3 regions of the Leptolyngbya iicbica LK genome follow, and region 2 is predicted to be linked to each of the others. Evidence: predicted binding sites of a transcription regulator. Region 2 holds the regulator's gene; each other region holds the start of a gene.
The links. The regulator NtcA, encoded in region 2, controls nitrogen genes in cyanobacteria. The targets are predictions, from matches to a motif close to TTTGTANNNNNNNNTACAAA.
Positions count from the first base shown of each region.

Region 1: the regulator NtcA is predicted to act here: its motif matches at 1,106-1,125, upstream of glnA (type I glutamate--ammonia ligase).
Region 3: the regulator NtcA is predicted to act here: its motif matches at 1,668-1,687, upstream of urtA (urea ABC transporter substrate-binding protein).

Region 1 covers NZ_QVFV01000001.1:809,892-813,174, reverse strand. Annotated here, with positions in the region: gene DYY88_RS03520 (FGGY-family carbohydrate kinase) at 1-79, opposite strand, end outside; gene apcB (allophycocyanin subunit beta) at 169-678, opposite strand; gene glnA (type I glutamate--ammonia ligase) at 1,339-2,757, shown strand; gene DYY88_RS03505 (class I SAM-dependent methyltransferase) at 2,942-3,283, shown strand, end outside.
Region 2 covers NZ_QVFV01000002.1:1,376,435-1,379,717, forward strand. Annotated here, with positions in the region: gene thrC (threonine synthase) at 1-776, opposite strand, end outside; gene ntcA (global nitrogen regulator NtcA) at 1,285-1,956, shown strand; gene DYY88_RS13100 (DUF3084 family protein) at 2,005-3,283, shown strand, end outside.
Region 3 covers NZ_QVFV01000001.1:448,104-451,386, reverse strand. Annotated here, with positions in the region: gene urtA (urea ABC transporter substrate-binding protein) at 161-1,435, opposite strand; gene ureG (urease accessory protein UreG) at 1,777-2,457, opposite strand; gene DYY88_RS01840 (urease accessory protein UreF) at 2,594-3,283, opposite strand, start outside.

The DNA of each region.
Region 1 (3,283 bases), on a different contig from region 2:
TGAGCAGCCGCTGGGCCTCATCCATGACCACTAAGCGAGCGCCAGATGTTCCAAAATCCAGACCGGCAGCGTAAACCATGCAGCCCTCGGCGAATCAATCAGCAAAAAAAAGGGGCACCGTTAGGCACCCCACATTCCAGTTTCTCAAGTGGAATAGTAAAAATCGAATTAAACGCTCACTTCGCTGAGCTCGCGCAGAATATGGTCAAACGGCTGGTCAACAAAGCTGGTATCTTCCATCCCCGCTTCTGCTGCCTTGGCCTTGACCATATCTTTCATGATTTGAATGCCGACCACCGTGGGCGCAATGGGCACCCCCAGGGAGTTGTAAGTTTCGCGCAGACCTTGCAGCACCCGCTCATCCAGCACATTTTCGTTGCCGGCAACCAGCGCGTAGCTGCTATAGCGCAAGTAGTAGTCCATATCGCGCAGACAGGCAGCATACCGACGAGTGGTATACGCATTGCCACCGGGGCGAATCAGTTCCGGCACGGTCTCAAACAGTTGACTCGCGGCTGCTTTCACAATTTCAGCGGCTTTAGCGCTGATCATGGTCGCCACCTGCACCCGCGCCAAGCCAGTATCAAAATAGCCTTTCAGAGAATCGAGGGCCAGTTGATCCAAATAGCGGCCTCTCGAATCGTAATTTCGGATTAATGTCGTTACGGCATCCCGCATGTACGTTCTTCTCCCAATCAGTCTTAAAAATTCCAGCCCAGTCGCACCGGAATTGCGATCGCGCGTATGAGAAAAAATGCCAAATCTAAACCAGCATTTTCAGGAAAAAAATTTCCCTTGAACCACTCAGCTAAAAATCACCGAAAAGCTTGGCTCATCGACTCTTGAGCAATCCAGAAGCCAGTCTATCACGCGACCTGAGAGCGCAGGTGACTCCAATGAGAAAGACGAAGAAACCCCCAGGTGATTGTTACATTCAGATACATTTCGCAATATGCGGCTGCTCGACAGCAAGGGGAACCTTCTACAAAAATGAGTGTGTCAAGGCTTTATTTGCCGGTGTGTTGGCGGCAAATGGGTGCGGCTTGCCAGTCAATGCAAGCCGAAAGCGGCAATTGAATATTCGTCTGAGCAATGGGTTTCAGCTTTCGTAAAAACTGATACAAAAGACGCGAATCCCTATCCATAGGATGAGTCAGACAACTTAAGGCTTGGTTCGCGGACATCTTAGAAATTTAAGTGCATTGGCCATTGAGAGGATCAACAGTGACTGCATTGTGCAATCAGCAGTCCTTGCCGCTTCTTAAAACGTGGTGTCTACTGTACTAGCCAATGAATACGAGTTGCCCTTGCGGACTTAGACAGTATAAGGAGTAATACATGGCGACCGCTGAAGACATCTTGAAAAAAATTCAGGATGAAAATATCCAATTAGTCGACCTGAAATTTATCGATTTGCCGGGCATCTGGCAGCACTTGACCCTACACGTCAGCCAGATTGATGCTGATAGCTTCACCGATGGCGTCGCTTTCGACGGTTCCAGTATTCGGGGGTGGAAAGCCATTAACGAGTCCGACATGATGATGGTGCCCGATCCAGACACCGCTTGGATCGATCCCTTCTATGCGGAACCGACCTTGAGCATGATCTGCACCATCAAGGAGCCGCGGACTGGGGCGCTGTATGAGCGTTGTCCTCGGGCGGTGGCAACTAAGGCGATCGACTACCTCAAATCGAGTGGCATTGGTGATACTGCTTTCTTTGGTCCAGAAGCTGAGTTCTTCATTTTTGATGACGTTCGCTTCGACCAAAACGAGCATTCCGCTTATTACTACGTCGATAGCGTTGAAGGTCGCTGGAACACGGGCCGTGAGGAAGAAGGCGGCAACCTGGGTTACAAGCCTCGTTACAAAGAAGGTTACTTCCCTGTTGCGCCGACTGATACTTCCCAAGACATGCGCAGCGAAATGCTGCTGACCATGGCCAGCTTAGGTGTACCCATTGAGAAGCATCACCACGAAGTAGCGACAGGTGGACAGTGTGAACTGGGGATCAAGTTTGGTGAGCTGATTCAAGCGGCTGACTGGTTGATGATCTACAAGTACTGCATCAAGAACGTCGCCAAGAAGTACGGCAAGACGGTCACCTTCATGCCCAAGCCTTTGTTCAATGACAACGGTTCTGGGATGCACACTCACCAGTCCATCTGGAAAGATGGGCAGCCCATGATGGCCGGTGATAAGTACGCGGGCTTGAGCCAAACTGCTCTGTGGTACATCGGCGGCATTCTGAAGCACGCCCCGGCATTGCTCGCTTTCACAAACCCGACGACCAACTCTTACAAGCGTTTGGTGCCTGGTTTTGAGGCTCCGGTGAACCTGGCTTATTCTCAGGGCAACCGCTCGGCTTCGGTGCGGATTCCGCTCTCTGGGGATAACCCGAAAGCAAAGCGTCTGGAGTTTCGTTGCCCTGATGCAACCTCCAACCCCTACTTGGCCTTTGCTGCCATGCTTTGTGCCGGTATTGACGGCATTAAGAACCAGATTGATCCCGGTGATCCCCTCGATGTGGACATCTATGACCTCAGCCCTGAAGAACTGGCGAAGATTCCTTCAACGCCTGGTTCTTTGTTGGATGCGTTGAAAGCGCTTGAGGAAGATCACGAGTTCTTGATCTCCGGTGGTGTCTTTACTGAAGACTTCATCCAAAACTGGATTGAGTACAAGCTCGATAATGAGGTTAACCCCATGCGGTTGCGGCCTCATCCCTACGAGTTGTCTCTCTACTACGATTGCTAAGGTCGCAATCTAAGTTGCAACAGAGCGTTCAACTCCCTCTGTGAATCTGTGGTTAAAAGGTCGCCTGCGGGCGGCCTTTTCTTTTTTGGGAAGAAAAATATTCTCGCTTCGGTAGCGGCAAGGTGTATTCGTTACAATTCATAATATTCGTTCTGTTTTTGACTCCAATTCTGCGTTGCTGCCAATGCCTGACACTTTGACTAAGCTGGCCTATCAAGCCTTTCAAGAGGGTAAAAATTACTTTGGCTTGGGCCATAAAGCGATCGCGACTCAACTGCGATTATGGCTGCGTCCCAACATTAAATTTGAGCTGAAATCCATCACCCCGGAATTTTTGGCCGACATTGACCGCCGTCGTCAAGCGCTGATTGAAACCGATTGGCAAGATGCCGAAGCGGGAATTTACGACAAGTCTTTATTGTTTGACAACCCCTGGCAGGACTTTTTTCAGTACTATCCTGCGATCTGGTTAGATCTTCCCGCTATCTGGGATCGCGCCGAAGACAAGCAGACTGCGGCATTTGAC
Region 2 (3,283 bases):
AGGGAACCCGAGGCCAACGGCGCAACAATGTGGTCAGGCAGTTGCCAGCCGAGTTGCTCCACAACTTCATAGCCCAGGGTTTTCGACCCTTCGGAGTAGTAGGGACGCAGGTTAATGTTCACAAATCCCCAACCCTGAGTATTCGCGACCTCAGAGCAGAGGCGGTTGACCTGGTCGTAGTTGCCTTTCACCGCCATCACGGTGGGGTTGTAAATCAACGTACCGAGGACTTTACCGGCTTCCAAATCAGCGGGGATGAAGACGCAGCAGTCGAGTCCAGCATGGGCCGCGATCGCTGCTGTGGAGTTCGCCAGGTTACCCGTGCTTGCACAAGAGACGGTAGAGAAGCCCAGTTCACGGGCACGGCTGAGGGCGATCGACACCACCCGATCCTTAAAACTCAAGGTCGGCATGTTGACCGCGTCGTTTTTAATGTAGAGAGACCTCAACCCTAAACGCCGCGCGAGGCGATCGGCTTTGAGTAGGGGAGTCATCCCCGTACCGACATCGATGGGATTGTCGGAGGCCACCGGCAAAAAATCTTTGTAGCGCCAAATTGATTTCGGCCCCGCTTCAATACTGGCGCGACTCACCCGCTGACGAATCAGGTCGTAGTCGTAAACCACCTCTAAGGGACCAAAGCAAACATCTTCGCAAACGTGCTTGGCACCGAGTTCATAGGTTTCGCCACACTCTCGACAGCGCAGTGCCGAAAAAGTTGCGCCTAAGGCAGCGCCGGTCGATAAAGTTTTGGGCTGTTCAATGGCCTGGGTCATCGTTTTCTGTGCTCTCTCGCGGAATGAATTGGTAGCAGCTGCAGCAACAGGACTGTTTCAACTGAACTTCGCGGATAGTATCACGGCTAAAAAACACGGGTCAAACATACCCGACCATTTTTGTCGGGATTTGAAATGAATCAATGAAACAATTGCTGGAGAAGACTTTGAAGGCTTTGTCCGGCAGCGATCGCCATCCGAGCCCAAAACCATGTTCAGGAAAAAATTGACACCTTTGCTACAAAAAATCCAGTGAGCTCAAAGCCGCGATCGCGCCCTTTGCCCTGCCACTCCTAAGATTTTCGGCAGTTTTGTCGACTCCAAGTATCGTTAGATACAAAAGGTCTTCTCATAAGTCGCATTAATAGACGGTTAATGCATTGCGGTTTGCATTTCTTAAAGGCCCAAAGACCACGCAATGATGTCTCAATTGATAGGCGTTTTCGTGGATTTCAGTAAGATGTGGCTATCGTGATGTTTGGTTCCAGCAGACAAAAGTGGACTCAAGATGATAGCAGCGCAGGACAAGCCCTTAGCCAATGCGTTTCGCCAACTCGCAGGCGGCGCGTTTCCGCCAGTCGTGGAAACCTACGAGCGCGGCAAGACAATCTTTTTTCCCGGTGATCCCGCGGAGCGCGTCTATTTTTTGATGAAAGGGGCGGTGAAGCTCTCGCGAGTTTACGAAATCGGCGAAGAAATCACGGTCGCTTTGCTGCGAGAGAATAGCGTCTTCGGGGTGCTATCCCTGATTACGGGTGAGCGGTCTGATCGCTTTTACCATGCGGTAGCGTTCACGCCAGTCGAGTTGTTGTCTTTACCGATTGATCAAGTGCAGCCCGCGCTCGCCGAAAATCCGGAACTCGCCATGGTAATGCTGAAAGGGTTGTCATCGCGCATTTTGCAGACCGAGATGATGATCGAAACCTTAGCTCATCGCGATATGGGCTCTCGGTTAGTCAGTTTTCTCCTGATTTTGTGCCGCGACTTTGGCATTCCTAGTTCCGATGGCATCACCATTGACCTGAAATTATCGCACCAGGCGATCGCTGAGGCGATCGGGTCTACCCGAGTCACCGTCACTCGCTTGCTAGGCGATCTCCGCCAAGAAGGCATGATTGCCATCCATAAAAAGAAGATTACCGTGCATGACCCGGTGAATCTCAGTCAGCAGTTCACCTGATTGGAAAGCGTTGCAGTAGAGTGGTCATGAATCGCAGGTAACGGGCGCATGGCCACAGGCTACGTTCTAGTATTAGCAGTCTTGATTCTAGGCGGCGTAATTGCCACGCTAGGCGATCGCATTGGCATGCGCGTTGGCAAGGCGCGGTTGAGCCTATTTAACCTGCGCCCGCGCCAGACGGCGACTGTGGTCAGTATTTTGACGGGCGGCGTCATTTCCGCCTCGACCTTGGCTTTGCTCTTTGGTGTGAGTCAGCAACTCCGCACCGGGGTCTTTGAGCTAGAGCGCATTCAAGAGGACCTCTTGCAGGCTGAGGCAGAACTAGGCGAAGCAGAAACCGCCAAGGCCGACATTGAGTCTGCTCTCACCGATGCCCGCGCCGAACAAACAGCGGCCCAGCAGGAACTCGCCAAAATTAATCGGTCCTTGCAACAGGCGGTCGAGCAGCAACAAACAACCCAGAGCGAACTCCAGCAGTCGCGATCGCGATTATCATCGCTCCAATCGGAACTGGGAGAGGTTTCCCAGCAATCGGCTCAACTCCAAAATGAAATTCAGCGGTTACAGACCGAGCGGGCCGACCTATTGCAGCAGCAGGCCACAGTCCAAGAGCGCATTGCCGAGCGCGATCGCCTCATTGCCGAACGTGACCAAGACATTGCCCAGCGCGAAGCCCGCCTTCGAGAACTGCAAAGTCAACAGGCCGAACTACAAGAAAATGTTGCATTGTTGGAACAACAATATCAGGGCCTTTTTCGGGGCAGCGTCGCCGTCGGTCGCAACGAACCTCTCGTCTCAGTGCTGTTAAGAGTCAACGACGAAGTAGAAGCTCGCCGCGCCGTTGATCAACTGTTGCGGCAGGCCAACCGCTCCGCCATCGAAGAAATTGCCCCAGGCATCGATCGCGATGATCCGGTCTTGCTGATTCCCACCCAAGACGTTGATCGCCTTGTGCAGCGCATCAGCGATGGCCAGTCTTATGTGGTGCGGGTGCTTTCGTCGGCTAACTATATTATTGGCGAGCCTTGCGTCGTTGCTGATGGTGGCCCTTGCGTCCAGGTCTTTATCGACGCCGCAGTGAATGAACTCATCTACGAACCGGGACAGCGCCTCGCGATGGTCAGTGTTGATCCCCGGAATTTGACCAATCAAGAGTTAGTCGAAAAGCTAAACCTACTAATTGCGTCACTCCAATTTCGTGCCCGTCAAGACGGCATTGTGGGCGATACCTTGCAGGTCGCCGACGGACGGACAGATGCCTTGATCGCCTTTTTGCAAGAAATGCGGAATCTGGATACGCCGATCGACATTCAAGCGATCGCGTCAG
Region 3 (3,283 bases), on a different contig from region 2:
ACTACAAGCCTAAAAACATCATTCGCTAGCTATGTAACCCCGCCCAAAGGCCCATTACTGTTGCCTTTGTTACCAATAAAAAAGGAGAGCCACCGCTCGCCACCCATGGCAAAGTTGTGCTCTCCTTTACTTCAGGTTACATACCGCTCAAAGTGGCTAGTTATGCGCCTTCAACTTCGTACTTGCCACCCTTTTCAGGATCAGACCAGTCACAAGCAAAGCCCTTAGTTTCGGGCACGTACTGGTTCCAGGGCACCGGATCGATGGGGCCATCGGTCGAAGAGACGATGTCAAATAGACCGTCGTCGCGCACCTGGCCAATCCGCACCGTCTTCGAGATGTGGTGGTTGGGGTTCATGGTCACAGGCCCTTCAGGCGCCGCAAATTCTTGACCATAAGCCGCTTCGCGCACTGCAGGGATATCCGTGGTGCCAGCCGCTTCGACCGCCTGCTTCCACAGATAAACCATGATGTAAGCCGCTTCCATGGGGTCGTTGGTCACGCGATCGTCACCATACTCTGCCTTGAAGTCAGCCACCCACTTCTCGTTTTCGGGGGACTCCACAGTTTGGAAGTAGTTCCAAGCGGCGTAGTGGCCCACCAAGAACTCAGGGCCGATTTGGCGGACTTCTTCTTCCGCCACACTGACAGACATGACCGGATACATATCCGGCGTCATGCCCGCGCCCTGTAACTGCTTAAAGAAGGCGACGTTGCTGTCACCGTTCAAGCTGTTGAAAATCACCCCACCTTCGGGCATTGCGGCTTTGATCTTGGTGATGATGGGGGTAACTTCGGTGTTGCCCAAGGGCAGATAGTCTTCACCGAGGGTGTTGCCACCTTTCGCGGCCAGCTGCTCTTTGATGATGGTGTTCGCCGTCCGGGGGAAGACGTAGTCAGACCCGACCAAGAAGAAGTCGGTGCCTTTGTTTTCCAGGAGCCAGTCCACCGCAGGCTCAATTTGCTGGTTGGGGGCAGCCCCGGTGTAGAAGATGTTCTGAGAACATTCCTGGCCTTCGTACTGCACCGGGTACCAAAGCTGATGTTGCTTCGATTCAAACACGGGTAGTACCGCTTTGCGGCTCGCCGATGTCCAGCAGCCAAAGACCGTAACCACTTGGTCTTGGTCGATCAGCTTTTCCGCTTTTTCAGCGAATGTCGGCCAGTCAGAGGCGCCGTCTTCTTCGACATATTCGATCTGCTTGCCGAGCACACCGCCAGCCGCGTTGATTTCTTTGATAGCCAGCTTTTCTGCATCCACCACGGTCGTTTCACTAATCGCCATGGTGCCGCTCAGGGAGTGCAAAATGCCGACCTTAATGGTTTCGCCATCACCGCCTGCGGCTGCGGTTTCTTCGCCGCCTTCGGCGGGAGCTTCCTCAGTTGTGGTGTCGGAGGGGGCTCCACAAGCCTTGAGCAGCATTGCTGTGCCCATGGTGGCGGATCCGTATATGAGAAACTTCCGTCTTCCAAATCGATTTGTCATTCGTGCCGTCGCTCCTGACTCAAAAAGTTGCTTAACCGTAGCAAAGTGACTGTGAGCTTAGCCCCGGAGAGTTCTCAATACAGAGTCACTCCATCTCCAGATCTAACCAGCGGCGGATGCCAAACCGTTATGCTTCGCCACAGTAATTGCATGGTGATACTAAAGTCAGGGTAAATACTTAAATGTAGTCCACGATACAAAATGCTGTTTTTTGCCCAGGGTTAAGAAGAATTTAAGGGGATTTTGTGCCCTTGGAGGCTGTGTATGGGCGATCGCTCGTCGCTGCTTGCTCAATGGCTATGGGAATGTGAATGACCGTGAGAGTGCACGTGGGCAAACTCCTGAGCTGCGCTAGCCACTGCCGGACTGGGGCCGAGTTTTTGCTGATGGCGAATCAGGTCAATGACGGTGTTGAGGCCTTCGCGGGTTTTTAGGTTGGCGAAAATGAAGGGGCGATCGCCGCGCATCTTTTGGGCGTCGTGTCGCATGACTTCCAAATCGGCCCCGACGTAGGGGGCAAGATCAATTTTGTTGATGATTAACACGTCTGATTTCATGATCCCCGGCCCTCCCTTGCGCGGAATTTTATCTCCCGCCGAGACATCAATCACATACAGGGTCATCTCCACCAGTTCAGGGCTAAAGGTGGCAGCGAGGTTGTCGCCACCACTTTCGACAAATACGATATCGGGGTCAAACTGCTCCACCAGGCGATCGATCGCTTCTAAATTGATCGAGGCGTCATCGCGAATGGCCGAGTGGGGGCAGCCGCCGGTTTCGACGCCGATGATGCGATCGCGCTCCAACGCCTCGCTGCGGACCAAAAACTGGGCGTCTTCTTGGGTGTAGATGTCGTTGGTCACCACCGCAAGGTTAAATTCGTCGCGCATGGCTTTGCAGAGCGCATCGATCAGTGCAGTTTTGCCAGAGCCCACGGGGCCAGCTACCCCGACCCGAAACGGTTTCGTCACGAAATTATCCTCAATTTTGAAAGAGCAAATAGGGTTGGCAGGCATTATAACGACTGCCGTTTGGCAAACTGTCAGGACAGACATTTTCGTAATAACTGGCTGAACCCAACCGGACTATGTGGGCGAAGGCAGGCTGCTAACTGCGAAACAGTCGGCTGTATAGTCCCTCGTGCTGCATACTCGCGAGGGAAACGCCCCAATTGCAGGCCATGAGATCGGCCTCAGTCATGGTGGCAATGTCTGCCTGTGCAGTCTGAATCGGTTTCGTTAACTGCTGGAGGAGGCGTTGCCCTTGGGTTTGGCCCAGGGGTACGGCGCGGACGGCGGCGCTGATGAGATTCGCAGCCCAACTGTGGAGGAAGGCGATCGCGGCTGCCTCTAACGGAATTTGCCAAGCCTGAGCCACCAGACTGTAGGCGATTGCAAAATTACAGTTGCCCTGGCGCGCGAGGTCGGGCAACTGTCGCGTCAATTCCGGTTCCAAATCGGCAAACAAGCGCAGCAGCGATCGTCCCATTTGCCAGCTTTGCGATCGCATTTCTGCCGTTTCGCGCAATGCTGACAACCATTGATTCCAGCGGTCCACTGCCTCAAACTGGGCCTGGCTGGCAGCAACGTAGCTCCAACGCAGGATGGCGGTTTCGAGGCGAATGCTGCCGCTGCTAAGTTCTTGGGTGAGCCAGTGCAGGAGATCGGCGCTGGTGGCGATTGTGCCCTGAGTTGCTAGGGTTTCGACGCCTTCGGAATAGCTGTAAGCCCCGATGGGCAACGCCGGACTCGATAGCTGCAACAGCGTCAGCAATTTGCCACCCGTTAATTGCGCATT